DNA from 3 places in the Pseudomonas sp. LBUM1659 genome. Region 3 is predicted to be linked to each of the others. Evidence: predicted binding sites of a transcription regulator. Region 3 holds the regulator's gene; each other region holds the start of a gene.
The links. Region 3 encodes FliA, which starts transcription of late flagellar genes. Its sites were predicted from a motif close to CTAAAGTTTNNNNNNNNNNNGCCGNTAA; they were not measured.

Region 1: a site for FliA is predicted at 1,602-1,629, ahead of flgM (flagellar biosynthesis anti-sigma factor FlgM). Genes of this name have one in related genera too.
Region 2: a site for FliA is predicted at 2,378-2,405, ahead of ACA048_RS23150 (flagellar protein MotY). Genes of this name have one in related genera too.

Annotation. Positions count from the first base shown of each region.
Region 1 is NZ_CP166797.1:4,803,553-4,808,718, forward strand. Features, by position in the region: gene ACA048_RS21750 (chemotaxis protein CheV) at 1-657, opposite strand, end outside; gene flgA (flagellar basal body P-ring formation chaperone FlgA) at 739-1,500, shown strand; gene flgM (flagellar biosynthesis anti-sigma factor FlgM) at 1,666-1,992, shown strand; gene ACA048_RS21765 (flagella synthesis protein FlgN) at 2,041-2,508, shown strand; gene ACA048_RS21770 (flagellar brake protein) at 2,601-3,347, shown strand; gene ACA048_RS21775 (MFS transporter) at 3,415-4,782, opposite strand; gene ACA048_RS21780 (glutamine synthetase family protein) at 4,852-5,166, opposite strand, start outside.
Region 2 is NZ_CP166797.1:5,112,464-5,117,629, reverse strand. Features, by position in the region: gene ACA048_RS23165 (peroxiredoxin) at 1-516, shown strand, start outside; gene rnt (ribonuclease T) at 591-1,268, opposite strand; gene pyrC (dihydroorotase) at 1,265-2,311, opposite strand; gene ACA048_RS23150 (flagellar protein MotY) at 2,471-3,376, shown strand; gene ACA048_RS23145 (argininosuccinate synthase) at 3,506-4,723, shown strand; gene ACA048_RS23140 (hypothetical protein) at 4,898-5,166, opposite strand, start outside.
Region 3 is NZ_CP166797.1:4,638,378-4,643,543, reverse strand. Features, by position in the region: gene fleN (flagellar synthesis regulator FleN) at 1-710, shown strand, start outside; gene fliA (RNA polymerase sigma factor FliA) at 707-1,447, shown strand; gene ACA048_RS21010 (chemotaxis response regulator CheY) at 1,615-1,986, shown strand; gene ACA048_RS21005 (protein phosphatase CheZ) at 2,006-2,794, shown strand; gene ACA048_RS21000 (chemotaxis protein CheA) at 2,857-5,109, shown strand; gene ACA048_RS20995 (protein-glutamate methylesterase/protein-glutamine glutaminase) at 5,159-5,166, shown strand, end outside.

The sequences.
Region 1 (5,166 bases), 170 kb from region 3:
GCGCAGGTAATCCAGCGCTTGCTTGCCGTCGTTCAACGCCACCACTTCAACGCCGACAGTTTGCAGGCAACGAGACACTTGCTTGCGCGCCACCGACGAGTCATCGACCGTCAAGACCTTCAAGGACAAGGCCTTGTGCTGGGTTTCGACATCGACCACACCGACCGAAATCGCTTCCGGTGTCGGCGCTACTTCCGCCAGCACTTTTTCGACGTCGATGATTTCGACCAGCTGATTGTCGACCCGCGTCACAGCCGTCAGGTAATGATCGCGCCCCGTGCCCTTGGGTGGCGGATGAATCTCCTCCCAGTTCATGTTGACGATGCGCTCCACCGAGCGCACCAGGAACCCCTGGGTCTTGGTGTTGTACTCCGTGATGATCACGAACGGATTGCTTTGATCTTTCAACGCGCCGGAGCCGGTCGCCATCGCCAGATCAAGAATCGGAATGGTCGCCCCCCGGATACTTGCCACACCGCACACGACAGGACTGGATTTGGGCATCAGCGTGAGTTTGGGGCATTGCAGCACTTCCCGAACCTTGAACACGTTGATCCCATAAAGCTGCTGGCCGTCGAGACGGAACAACAACAGCTCAAGGCGATTCTGCCCTACCAGTTGCGTGCGCTGGTTTACCGCATCCATTACACCAGCCATGCACCGACTCCTACACAACGCTTGAGTGTGTTGCGACGCGCTGTCATCACAAAACGGCACGGCGCTTGCTTTTTAACGCTTATGAACACAGAACCGACATTTTTTCGACGCCTGACATCAATCGCTCGCCAATGGCTTTGCGCGATATCGGCCGTCTGCCTGTTCAACGCTGGCAGCCCTGCCCTTGCTGACGCAGTTACCTTGCCTGACATGCTTATCGGCGTCACTCAGGGCTTTCTTGAGTTCACAGTCGAAGACTATTTGGCGACCAGCCAAACCGAAGGTCGCTATGAGATTCAGGTCAATCAGCTCGATCCGCGTCTGCGCATGCCCTTGTGCGACAAGGAATTGACAGCCACTTTAGAGAGTCCGGCGACCCCGATTGGGCGGGTCACGGTCAAGGTCCGTTGCGACAGCACCGCGCCCTGGACTGTCTTCGTACCCGCTCAAGTCCGCCTGTTTCGCGACGTCGTCACCACCACTCGGCCGCTCAAGCGAGCCGGCTTTATCGAGCCGGGTGACGTGGTGCTGCGCGAACGAGACATCAGCCTGATCAGCCAGGGTTATTTCACCTCCACGGATCAGGCGATCGGACAGAAACTGACCCGACCAACGGTCACCGATCAGGTCCTGACACAGGTCCATCTCGAACAGGCCGAAGTCATCACCAAGGGCGACCAGGTGGTGATTACCGCCCGCAGTGGTACGCTCAGCGTGCGCATGCCGGGCGAAGCCCTGTCGAATGGCGGCTTGCGTGAACAGATTCGGGTGAAAAACCTCAACTCCCAACGGGTCATCAAGGCGCAGGTCATCGCGCCGGGCCAGGTGGAAGTGGCCATGTAGGGATCTCTGCGGGTGAAATATGGCGCTGACCGTGCCTGTTCTCTAAACTGTGCCGCACGCAGGAAATGCGCTGGCTCATGCACGCTCATTGATAAATGGGCCTAAAGTTTTTGCAGGGAGAGCCGAAAACATGGCAAGCGTCCAAATTCCCAGAGGTTTTTTAACATGGTCATCGATTTCAGCCGTTTGAACAGTTCCTCGTCACTGACCGGCAATACGCGTACCAGCGCCAACAAGGACACTGCCGAAGCCGGCAAATCCGCGCCGCTGAATACCCCGGCCGAACAGACCAGTACCGCCAAAAGCGGGGAATCGGTACACCTCAGCAATGAGGCTCAGCAGTTGCAGAAGGTCACTGACAAGCTGCGCGATCAGCCTGCCGTCGACAACGCCCGCGTGGCCGAGTTGAAAGCAGCGATTGCCGATGGCAGCTATAAAGTCGACAGCAACCGTGTAGCCAGCAAACTGCTCAACTTCGAAGCCCAGCGCTAGGCCACGGCCTGCGCCAGGCTTTTGGACGCTTAAAACCCAAGGCCAGCCATGCACGACACTAATTTACTGCAACTGATCATCGACGACTTTGCTCCAGCGCAACACTTGCTGGAATTGCTGCAAACCGAGTCCCTCGCCTTGCATGGTCGCGACATGCCACTGCTCGAAGACATTCTGGCGCGCAAACAGGCAATGATCATTCTGCTCGAACAGCATGGCCGCAAACGCAGCGAAATCCTCGCCAGCCTCAACCTGCCCACCAATCGCCAGGGCCTGGAGCAACTCGCCAGCCAATCAAGCGTCGGTGAGCCGCTGCTGGAACAGAGCGACGCGCTGACAGCCCTGCTGACTCAGTGCCAGACAATCAATGTCAATAATGGTCAGTCGATCCTGATTCAGCAGGCCGCCACGGCCAATCAGCTGAAGATTCTCACCGGCGGCGAACCACCCGCGCTTTACGATGCCCGCGGATCAACCTCCAAGTTAGCAAAGCCACGCCCGCTCAGTCAGGCTTGAACCTGTCGATGAGTTCGCTCTATCTAGGCGCGCCACATGCTGGCAATATACTGGCAATGCGCAAACATATTTTGTCCGGAGAATGATGAACCGTGTCCAATGCCTTAAACGCGGAAGATGCTCCACAGCCACCCAAGGTGCTTTCCACGCCAATGGAGATCGCTGGCAACCTTCGGCAGCTACAAGAGAGTCATGACCCGCTGATCATTACGTTCCATGAGCGCAACCAGCGTTTCCAGAGCTACCTGGTAGACGTTGATCGTGACGCCGACATGATCGCCCTGGACGAAATGGTGCCCCGCGATGGCGAACGCTATCTGCTGGCGGGCGAATCGTTTCGGGTCGAAGGCTTCCATGAGGGCGTGCGCATCGCCTGGGAAAGCAACGGTCCACTGAGCATTGACGAATCCGACAACACGCGCTGCTATCGCGGCAAACTCCCCGACGAAGTGGTTTACCACCAGCGCCGCAACGCCTTCCGGGCGGCATTGAAGCTGGCGCAGTTGGTCGATGTCGAACTGGGCGGTGAAAAGCTCAAATCGCCGATCAGCGGCAAGCTGCTGGATATTTCCGCCACCGGCTGCAAGCTGCGCTTTGACGGTGACATCACTGGCAAACTGCAATTGGGTCAGGTCTACGACCGCTTCGTTGCCTCCCTGCCCTTCGGTAGCATGACCACACCAGCGGAATTGCGTTACCTGCACTTCGAAGAAAAGATCTCCACCACCTTCGCCGGTATCCGCTTTCACAACATGAGCGGGATGGTGCAGCGTCAGGTCGAGCGCTTCGTGTACCAGCTTCAGCGTGAAGCACGGCGCTTCGACAAAGACGACTTCTGATACGACGCGTCAACAAAAAAACGGGCAGTCCCTTGCGGTGACTGCCCGTTTTTTTATGCACCAAAAGTCAGGGTCTGGCTTCAGTAAAACTTTGTTCGCGTCCCGAGTCCGGATCTTCCGGTGGCGTCGGATCTGCTTCCGGATCCGGCTCTGAATCCGACTCCGGATGGGGCGGGCTGTGCATCTGCTCCTGCACGACCTGCTCATCGACACGCGGGTCAAGGCACGCCACCAGCGGCGAACTCGACATGCTGTCCGGCATGGCCACGTGATGCAGCGGCGCATCGTCGACCTGATGCAGATTGGTGACCGCTTTCGGGCGGATCCGCCACACCAGCACCAGCGCGAAGAAACTGAAAAATGCATAGAGCATGTGGCTGCCGAACAGCTTCATCAGCACCCCTGCGACCAGTGGCCCGATGCTGGCGCCGACACCGTAAGTCACCAGCAGCATCGCCGTCAGCGAGACCCGACGATCGCCTTCGACGTGGTCATTGGAGAATGCTACCGCCAACGGATACAGGCAGAACTGCACCAGCGAACACAGGAACCCGGAGATGAACAACACCTCAATCGGCACCGTCTGCAAGATCGCCAGCGGCAACGCGGCCAGCGCCAGGCTGAAGGCAAAACAGCGGATCAATAGTGCCCGGTCATAGCGGTCAGACAGCCACCCTAACGGCCACTGCACCAAAAGGCCGGCAAAAATACAGCTACCCATGAACAGGCCGACCTGTTCGTTGGACAACCCCTGCTGGGACGCATACAACGGCGCCAGACCATAGAACGAACCCACGATCAACCCTGCCCCCAACACCGTACTCAACGACTGCGGCACGCGTTTGATGAAAAAGCGCGGCTCCATTGGGGCCGGGTGCAACGCCGCCGGGTGAATTCGTCGAGTGAGTGCCACCGGCACCAGGCACAGGGCGAAGCACAAGGCGACCAGCATCAGCAGTTCCAGGCCCAGGCCGGGGTGCATGACCAGTATCAGCTGACCCAGTACCAACCCCAGATAAGACGCGATCATGTAGCCGCTAAATACCTTGCCGCGCATGTGGGCATCGGCTTGTTCGTTGAGCCAGCTCTCGATGACCATGTACTGGCACATCATGCCCAGGCCGACAATCACCCGCAGGAACAGCCAGGCCGGCAGCCAGTCAGTCAACCCATGGCCCAATACCGCCGCGCCGACGATCCCGGCACACGCGGCATACGCACGAATATGCCCGACCCTGGCAATCAGTCGGTGACCGATCTTGCCGCCCAGTACCAGGCCGAAATAGTTGGCCGCCATCAACGCACCGACCCACAAGCTGTCGACGTCATCGGCAGCCAGGCGCAGGGCCAGATACGTGCTTAACAGGCCCGAGCCGATCAACATCATCAGCGAGGCGAAATACAGCGCTCGAAAGGATTTCCAGATTTGGCGCATCGGCGTTCCGAGCGGCTCCTTGCAGTGAAGATCAGACTACCGAAACAATAGACTGAAGACGACGAAGCGTCAGGCCTGGGTTGCTAAAACACGCCGCTCCCAGGGAGTAATTTCATCAAAGAAGCTGGTCAGTTCCATGGACTTCGAAGCGACGTAGCCTTCGATGAACTCATTGCCAAACAGTTCCTTCGCCAATTGGCTACGTTTCAGACGCTCAAGAGCCGCATGCAAGGTACACGGCAACGAAAGAATATCCGGCACCTCGAACTCGCCCTGAATCGCCTCACTGGGCTCCAGCTGGTTTTCAATGCCGTACAACCCGGCGGCAAGACTGGCCGCGATGGCCAGGTACGGATTGGCGTCAGCCCCCGGCAAACGGTTCTC
Region 2 (5,166 bases), 470 kb from region 3:
TCGTCGGCCATCAAAGGCAAATACGGCCTGGTGTTCTTCTACCCACTGGACTTCACCTTCGTTTGCCCGTCCGAGCTGATCGCTCTGGACAACCGCATGGCTGACTTCAAGTCCCGCAACGTTGAAGTGATCGCTGTGTCGATCGACTCGCACTTCACCCACAACGCCTGGCGTAACACCCCGGTAAACAATGGTGGTATCGGCGAAGTTCGTTACACCATGGCTGCCGACATCAAGCACGAAATCGCCAAGGCCTACGACGTTGAGTCCGAAGGCGGCGTGGCTTTCCGTGGCGCGTTCCTGATCGACGACAAAGGCGTTGTCCGTTCGCAGATCATCAACGACCTGCCGCTGGGCCGTAACATTGAAGAGCTGGTCCGTCTGGTCGACGCTCTGCAATTCCACGAAGAGCACGGCGAAGTTTGCCCTGCCAACTGGAAAAAAGGCGACAAAGGCATGACCGCTTCGACCGAAGGCGTTGCGGCTTACCTGACCGAGAACGCTGCGGCGCTGTAAGCTCAAGCGTCAGGCAATAAAAAACCGGCCTCTGATGAGGCCGGTTTTTTTATGCGCGGGATAAATCAACAAGATCAGTCGTTGAAGTCTTCCCAGCCGCCCATTTGTTTCCAGCGATTGACGATGCCGCAGAACAGCTCTGCTGTCTTCTCGGTGTCATAGCGAGCCGAGTGAGCCTCGCGACCGTCGAAGTCGATATCGGCTGCCTGACAGGCCTTGGCCAGCACGGTTTGACCGTAAGCCAGGCCGGCAAGGGTCGCGGTGTCGAAGCTGGAGAACGGATGAAACGGGTTACGTTTCATGTCCAGGCGTGCGACCGCTGCGTTGAGGAAGCCCAAGTCGAAGCTGCTGTTGTGGCCGACCAGAATGGCCCGTTTGCAACTGTTGGCTTTCAGAGCCTTGCGGATGCCACGGAAGATATCGGTCAGCGCGGCTTCTTCACTCACCGCCATGCGCAGTGGGTGATCAAGTTTGATCCCGGTGAATTCCAGGGCGGCCGCTTCGATGTTCGCGCCTTCAAAAGGCTCTACACGGAAGAAGTAGGTGTGATCGGGGTACACAAACCCTTTCTCGTCCATCGCGATGGTGGTTGCCGCAATTTCCAGCAGGGCGTCGGTGGCCGAGTTGAAACCACCGGTTTCTACGTCGACGACAACCGGCAGGTAGCCACGGAATCTGGCAGCCATCGGATGACGAGGACCGCCTCCGCCGCCTTGACCGTCCTGTTCGTCGTCGAAATGGTCTTCACTCACGCGTGTTCCTCCAGCAGGCGCCAGCGCAGTTTTTCACCGGCGCGCAGCGGGATAACGGTCAGCTCGCCAAATGGCAGGCTGGTTGGGGCGGTCCACTCATCGCGGACCAGGGTAATGCTGTCGGTGTTCGCTGGCAGGCCGTAGAAGCGTGGACCGTTGAGGCTGGCGAAGGCTTCGAGCTTGTCCAGCGCGTTGCGTTGTTCGAACGCTTCGGCGTACATCTCGATGGCCGCATACGCGGTGTAGCAACCGGCGCAGCCACATGCCGCTTCTTTGGCGTGCTGGGCGTGGGGAGCCGAGTCGGTGCCCAGGAAGAACTTTTCGCTGCCGCTGGTGGCGGCGTCGAGCAGGGCTTCCTGGTGCGTATTGCGCTTGAGAATCGGCAGGCAATAGAAGTGCGGCCGAATCCCGCCCACCAGCATATGGTTGCGGTTGTACAGCAGGTGATGCGCAGTGATGGTCGCGCCGACGTTGGCCGAAGCCTCGTTGACGAACTGCACGGCATCGGCGGTGGTGATGTGTTCGAACACCACTTTGAGCGTCGGGAAACGCTCGACCACTCGACGCATGTGCTCATCGATGAAGATTTTTTCGCGGTCGAACACGTCGACATCGCCACGGGTGACTTCACCGTGAACCAGCAAAGGCATCCCGACGTCGGCCATGGCCTCAAGCGCAGGGAAGATTTTGTCGATGCTGGTGACGCCAGAATCCGAGTTGGTGGTCGCGCCGGCCGGGTACAGCTTGGCGGCGTACACGAAACCGCTGGCCTTGGCCTCGCGAATTTCTTCAGGCTGGGTACGGTCGGTCAGGTACAGCACCATCAACGGTTCGAAGCGACTGCCGGCCGGGCGTGCAGCGAGAATCCGCTGGCGATAGCCGTCGGCTTCAGCGGCGTTACGCACCGGAGGTACCAGGTTGGGCATGATGATGGCGCGACCAAAGGTGCGCGCGACATCCGCAACGGTATTGGTCAACACGGCACCATCGCGAAGATGAATGTGCCAGTCGTCGGGACGCAGCAGGGTCAGGCGGTCGGACATGAGGGGATTCCAGGCGGGTCAAACTCAGGGGAATGCTACCGGAAAAGACACTTGCAGGCACTCGCTATCAAGTTTTGCAGGAACGTACCGATATGAACGAGGTATGCCGTAAACATGCGTGTGTCGGTCTTTTTGTCGTAGAAGCCAGTGGAGCCTCCCGTGCGCCAGCGTTATTTAGCCTTGCTCAGTGTGTTTGCCAGCCTTCCTGCAATGGCGCTGACTTTCCAGACACCTCTGGAGAACATTGAGTGGACGGTCGAGGGTGACAAGTTCGAATGCCGCCTGACTCAACCGGTCACCGATTTCGGCTCGGGCGAATTCGTGCGCCGTGCCGGCGAGCAGGCGACGTTTCGTTTGAATGCTTACAACTCAATGATCGGTGGTGGTTCGGCGACGTTGCTGGCGGCCGCTGCACCGTGGCAGCCGGGACGGGGTGATATCAACCTGGGATCCGTCAGAATCGGCGGCGGCAATGTGCTGTTCAATAGCTCGCAAGCTCAGGCCGGGCGCTTGATCAGCGGATTGATCGATGGCCGCAGCCCGGTGATCCGGCATACTTCCGGCGATGGCCGTGTCTCGGAAGTGCGTCTGTTGCCGGTCAAGTTCAACAAGGCGTTCAGCGACTATCAGAGTTGCGTGGCGAAACTACTGCCGAAAAATTTCGAACAGGTTAAAAAGTCCGAAATCGGCTTCCCGGGCGAAAGTATCGACCTGAGCCCCCAGGCCAAGGCGCAGTTGCAGGTGATGCTTGAGTTCATGAAGGCTGATCCGTCGGTCAATCACATCGAACTCGACGGGCACTCCGACAACAGTGGCAATCGCCTGACCAACCGTGAGCTGTCACGCCGCCGCGCCTTGGCGGTGATGGATTATTTCAAAGCCAACGGCATTCAGGAATCGCAGATCACTATGCGCTTCCATGGTGAGCGCTACCCGGTGGCGCCGAACACCAACGCTGGCAATCGCGCGAAAAATCGTCGGGTTGCGGTGCGACTGGAGCGTGTGGCGCCGACCGAGCAAGTCGCGCCGCAAATCGCTACGGGCGGTACTTCGGCAACTTCCTGACTCGCCGGTCATCGTCGCGCTCTCGACAGATTCTGTCGCTTCGTCGTCTTAAGCTGTCGCGCCTCTGTAAATTACCGCGTTTGAGCGGTAGACTTCCCGGCTTTCCGTAGAATCCCGTGGAGTGATGGCATGGCGGACGTAAACAAGGTCGTTCTGGCGTATTCCGGCGGCCTGGACACTTCGGTGATCCTCAAGTGGCTGCAGGATACTTATAACTGTGAAGTGGTGACGTTCACTGCTGACCTGGGTCAGGGCGAAGAGGTCGAACCTGCGCGCGCCAAGGCGCAGGCCATGGGCGTCAAAGAGATCTACATCGACGACTTGCGCGAAGAATTCGTGCGTGATTTCGTTTACCCGATGTTCCGCGCCAACACCGTTTACGAAGGCGAGTACCTGTTGGGTACTTCCATCGCTCGTCCGTTGATCGCCAAACGCCTGATTGAAATCGCCAACGAGACCGGCGCTGACGCCATTTCCCACGGCGCCACCGGCAAGGGCAACGACCAGGTTCGTTTCGAACTGGGCGCATATGCCTTGAAGCCAGGTGTGAAAGTGATCGCTCCGTGGCGCGAATGGGACCTGTTGTCCCGTGAAAAGCTGATGGATTACGCTGAAAAGCACAACATCCCGATCGAGCGTCACGGCAAGAAAAAATCCCCGTACTCGATGGATGCCAACCTGCTGCACATCTCCTATGAAGGCGGTGTGCTGGAAGACACCTGGACCGAGCACGAAGAAGACATGTGGAAATGGACCGTCTCCCCGGAGAACGCTCCCGACAAACCGCAATACCTGGAGCTGACCTACCGTAACGGCGACATCGTGGCACTGGACGGCGTCGAAATGACACCGGCCACCGTGCTGGCGACCCTGAACCGTATCGGTGGTGCACACGGTATCGGTCGTCTCGACATCGTCGAGAACCGTTACGTGGGCATGAAGTCCCGTGGCTGCTACGAAACCCCAGGCGGCACCATCATGCTGCGCGCTCACCGTGCGATCGAATCGATCACGCTGGACCGCGAAGTGGCTCACCTCAAAGACGAGCTGATGCCCAAATACGCCAGCCTGATCTACACCGGTTACTGGTGGAGCCCTGAGCGACTGATGCTGCAACAAATGATCGACGCGTCCCAGGCCCACGTGAACGGTGTGGTTCGCCTGAAGCTGTACAAGGGCAATGTGATCGTTACGGGTCGCAAGTCTGACGAATCGTTGTTCGATGCCAACATCGCAACCTTCGAAGAAGATGGCGGCGCTTACAACCAGGCCGACGCGGCGGGCTTCATCAAGCTCAACGCCTTGCGTATGCGCATTGCTGCGAACAAAGGCCGGAAGCTGTTCTGAGCCCGTTGAAGTAATAGAGCTGTGGCCTTGTCGGTGACAAGGCCACAATTCTGAAAAGGGAAGTTTTCCTGTCGCGCCTTGTGTTTTCAACGTTCTTCTTGTTACTCGTACAATTCCTTCTGCTTCTTTCTCTCTTTGAGTTTTAGAGAGCTGTCCTGTTCGGCTATCGGGCAATCAAGCCATAGTCGTCACACCCTGTGAGCTCACGTTGTAAGCGACCCAGAACGCTGTGTTGCTGCGTTTCCTTGTTTGCTTTGAATGCTTGAGCGCGCTTTCTTTCAGTAGCGCCTCTGAATCGGTACACGTAAGAAATACGATCAGCCGTGCAGAGGGGGCCTGAGGTGCCTGGACCTTCTCGATCAGCGTGTTGAATTCAATTTTTTTGCTCATCCTTCGTACATCAACGATGTGTAGATCCTTTAGCAATGCCGGCAACCGTACCT
Region 3 (5,166 bases):
TGTTGGACGCTGACCTGGGCCTGGCGAATGTCGACGTCCTGCTGGGACTGACACCCAAACGGACCCTGGCTGACGTGATCGAAGGCCGCTGTGAGCTGCGCGACGTTCTGTTGCAGGGCCCAGGCGGTATTCGAATCGTTCCGGCGGCCTCCGGCACACAGAGCATGGTTCACCTGAGTCCGGCTCAACACGCCGGCCTGATCCAGGCCTTCAGCGACATCGGCGACAACCTCGACGTCCTGGTGATCGACACCGCCGCGGGTATAGGTGACTCGGTAGTCAGTTTCGTTCGTGCAGCGCAAGAAGTCTTGCTGGTGGTCTGCGACGAACCGACTTCGATTACCGACGCCTACGCGCTGATCAAACTGCTTAACCGCGATTACGGCATGAACCGCTTCCGCGTCCTGGCCAACATGGCCCAGAGCCCGCAAGAAGGTCGCAACCTGTTCGCCAAGTTGACCAAGGTCACCGATCGCTTCCTCGACGTCGCCCTGCAGTACGTCGGCGCGGTGCCTTACGACGAAAGCGTGCGAAAGGCCGTGCAGAAGCAACGCGCCGTTTATGAAGCCTTCCCGCGTTCCAAGTGCGCCCTGGCGTTCAAGGCCATCGCGCAGAAAGTCGATACCTGGCCATTGCCTGCCAACCCGCGTGGGCACCTGGAGTTTTTTGTCGAGCGGCTCGTGCAGCAGACCGCGGGACCCGTCCTATGACAGCCAGTGGCTATAACCTCTACAAGATGTCGGCACGTGACGCGCAGTACGAGCTGATCGAGCGTTACGCGCCACTGGTCAAACGCATTGCTTACCACTTGCTGGCCCGTCTGCCAGCCAGTGTCCAGGTTGAAGACCTGATCCAGGCCGGGATGATCGGCCTGCTTGAAGTGTCGACCAAATACGACGCCAGCAAAGGCGCGAGTTTCGAGACGTACGCGGGCATACGAATCCGCGGCGCCATGCTCGATGAAGTGCGCAAGGGGGACTGGGCACCACGTTCGGTCCACCGAAATACCCGCATGGTCAGTGACGCAATTCGCTCTATTGAAGCTAAAACCGGCCGTGACGCTAAAGATCACGAGGTTGCGGCCGAACTCCAATTGAGTCTCGACGATTATTACGGGATTTTGAACGACACCCTGGGCAGCCGCTTATTCAGTTTCGACGATCTGTTGCAGGACGGCGAACACGAAGGGCTGCACGAGGATGGCGCGAGTGCTCATCTCGAGCCGTCACGCGATCTGGAAGATGAACGCTTCCAGGCAGCGCTGGCGGACGCGATTGCCAATTTGCCGGAGCGTGAGCGACTGGTGTTGGCGCTGTACTACGACGAAGAGTTGAATCTCAAGGAAATCGGTGAGGTCCTGGGGGTCAGCGAATCGCGGGTCAGCCAGTTACACAGCCAGTGCGCGGCCCGTTTGCGGGGGCGTTTGGGGGAGTGGCGAGCGCGCTGAAGGCAGTGTGGGGACACTGCGAACGAGGCTGGTGTGGTTTTGAACGGCACCGGTCGCGATCTGTTGTGCTCCAGACAGTCATCGAATGCATTGCCGGATTGATTGAAATGGCGCGTCCAGGTGCTGGGCGCGTTTAAGTCTGCTTGGAGGTCGAATTGGACAAGAACATGAAAATCCTCATCGTTGATGACTTCTCAACGATGCGGCGGATCATAAAAAACCTGTTGCGTGACCTTGGGTTCACCAACACGGTTGAGGCCGACGATGGCACTACTGCCATTCCGGTTCTCAACAGCGGAAGCATCGACTTTCTGGTAACGGACTGGAACATGCCTGGCATGACCGGTATCGATCTGCTGCGCCATGTGCGTGCCGATGAAAAACTCAAGCACCTGCCGGTGTTGATGGTGACCGCTGAAGCCAAGCGCGAGCAGATCATCGAAGCGGCCCAGGCCGGTGTAAACGGCTATGTGGTCAAACCCTTCACGGCCCAGGCGTTGAAAGACAAAATCGAGAAGATTTTCGAACGCATCGGTTGAACTGCGCCACGGGGGAGCTATGGAGCATAAAGAATCATCCCAGGGCGATTTCGAATCGACCCTGAAAAAACACGCCGTCGAACTGGTCGCGAGCCTTGAAAAGGGCAGGTTCGGCGATGCTGTGCAATTGATCCATGAGCTCAATCAGACCCGTGACCGCGGCCTGTATCAGGAAGTGGGCAAGCTCACCCGCGAGCTGCACAGCGCGATCGTCAATTTCCAGATTGACCCGCACATGCCGCAAGCCGAGGAAGTGTCACAGATCACCGATGCCACCGAGCGTCTGGGATATGTGGTCAAGCTGACCGAAGCCGCGGCCAACCGCACCATGGACCTGGTGGAAAACGCCACGCCGCTGGTCAATAGCCTGGCTGACGAAGCCCGGGCGTTGAGCACGGATTGGGGACGGTTCATGCGCCGCGAAGTCGGCGCTGAAGAGTTCCGCGAACTGGCCCGCCGGATCGACGGTTTCCTGACACGCAGCAACGAAGACAACCGCAGGGTGTCGAGCAACCTGAACGACATTTTGCTGGCTCAGGATTACCAGGACCTCACCGGTCAGGTCATCAAGCGCGTGACTCAATTGGTCACCGAAGTTGAAAGCAACCTGCTCAAGCTCGTACTCATGGCCAGCCAGGTAGACCGCTTTGCGGGTATCGAACATGACCGTGAATCGATGCTGGCTGAAAAAGATCCGCAAAAACATCTCTCTCAGGGTGAAGGTCCGCAGATTCATGCCGATAAAAGAGAAGACGTTGTGTCCGGTCAGGACGATGTGGACGATTTGTTATCCAGCCTAGGATTTTAGAGTTTTAGCATTTTAGGTTTTTTAGGTTTTTTAGGTTTTTAGACCTCAGGAGCACCCCCTTAATGAGCTTCGGCGCCGATGAAGAGATCCTTCAGGATTTCCTGGTTGAGGCCGGCGAGATTCTAGAGCAACTGTCCGAACAGCTGGTCGAGCTGGAAAGCCGACCGGATGATGCGGACTTGCTCAATGCAATTTTTCGCGGTTTTCACACTGTAAAAGGGGGCGCTGGCTTCCTCCAGCTCAACGAGCTGGTGGAGTGCTGCCACATCGCCGAGAACGTGTTCGACATCCTGCGCAAGGGTGAGCGTCGCGTTGATTCGGAACTGATGGATGTGGTCCTTGAAGCGCTGGACGCGGTGAACAGCATGTTCGGCGAAGTCCGCGAGCGTAGCCCGGTCACGGCTGCGACACCTGAATTGCTGGCGGCTCTGGCCCGTCTGGCCGAGCCGCAAACAGCTGATGAACAAGCATCGGTTGCTGAAGTGGCGCAAGCACCTGCCGCTGACAGTGAATCGAACGACATCACCGATAACGAATTCGAACAACTGCTGGACTCGCTCAACGCCGTCAAGGCTGAGGCCGAAGCGCCGGTTACCGCGCCAATGCCGGTCAACGATGCCGCAGCCAGCGACGAAATCACCGATGCCGAGTTCGAGTCGTTGCTCGATCAGCTGCACGGTAAAGGCCAGTTCGCTGTCGATGCGGTGGTCGCTGCGCCAGCCGCACCTGCTGCCCCGAAAGCAGCAGGCGACAGCTCCGACATTACTGACGACGAATTTGAAGCACTGCTCGACCAGCTGCACGGCAAAGGCAACTTCGCGGTGGATGCGCTGGAGTCGGCCATTGCTTCGGTGGCGGTGCCGGCTGCGCCAACAGCCGCCGCGGCGGGCGGCGATCTGATCTCCGATCACGAGTTCGAAGCGCTGCTCGACGAATTGCACGGCAAAGGCAAGTTCAGCGAAGTCGGCACAGGTTCTGCCACCTCTTCCGTCGCGGCCCCGGTCGCCAAGGCAGTCGCACCGGCACCGGCACTGGTTGCCAAGGCGCCTGAGCCGAAAGCCGAAACGCCGAAACCGGTCGCCGCCGCTGCACCGGCCCCGGCCCGTGCCCCCGCCGCGCCGCCACCGGAAAAACCGGCCAGCGAAGCCGAGACCACGGTGCGGGTCGATACCGCGCGCCTCGACGAAATCATGAACATGGTGGGTGAATTGGTACTGGTGCGTAACCGCCTGGTTCGCCTGGGTGCCAACAGTGCTGATGAGGCCATGTCCAAGGCTGTATCGAACCTCGACGTGGTCACGGCTGACCTGCAAACCGCGGTCATGAAGACCCGGATGCAACCGATCAAGAAGGTGTTCGGGCGCTTCCCGCGTCTGGTTCGCGACCTGGCTCGCCAGCTCAAGAAAGAAATCAACCTGGAACTGGTCGGCGAAGAAACCGACCTCGACAAGAACCTCGTCGAGGCCCTGGCCGACCCGCTGGTCCACTTGGTGCGCAACGCGGTCGACCACGGCATCGAGTCGCCGGAAGAGCGCGAAGCCTCGGGCAAATCCCGTGGCGGCAAGGTGGTCCTCGCGGCGGAACAGGAAGGCGACCACATCCTGCTTTCGATTTCCGATGACGGCAAAGGCATGGATCCGAATGTCCTGCGCTCCATCGCGGTAAAACGCGGTGTGATGGACAAGGACGCAGCGGATCGCTTGAGCGACACCGAGTGCTACAACCTGATTTTCGCGCCAGGGTTCTCGACCAAAACCGAGATCTCCGACGTGTCGGGTCGTGGCGTGGGCATGGACGTGGTGAAAACCAAGATCTCCCAGCTCAACGGTTCGATCAATATCTACTCGACCAAGGGCCAGGGCTCGAAGATCGTCATCAAGGTTCCGTTGACCCTGGCGATCATGCCGACGCTGATGGTCATGCTCGGCAACCAGGCGTTTGCGTTCCCGCTGGTGAACGTCAACGAGATCTTCCACCTCGACCTGTCGACCACCAACGTGGTGGACGGCCAGGAAGTGGTGATCGTGCGCGACAAGGCGCTGCCACTGTTTTACCTCAAGCGCTGGCTGGTCAGCTCCGCCGCTCACGAAGAGCAGCGCGAAGGCCATGTGGTGATCCTTTCGGTGGGCACACAGCGGATCGGCTTTGTTGTCGATCAGTTGGTGGGCCAGGAAGAAGTGGTCATCAAGCCATTGGGCAAAATGCTCCAGGGAACCCCGGGCATGTCGGGCGCCACCATCACCGGTGACGGCCGTATTGCGCTGATTCTCGATGTTCCGAGCATGCTCAAGCGTTACGCCACGCGGCGTATTTGATTCTGGTGGGGCGGGGCGACTGAGCCTCGCTCCGTCTAATGGAGTGTTTATGGCAGT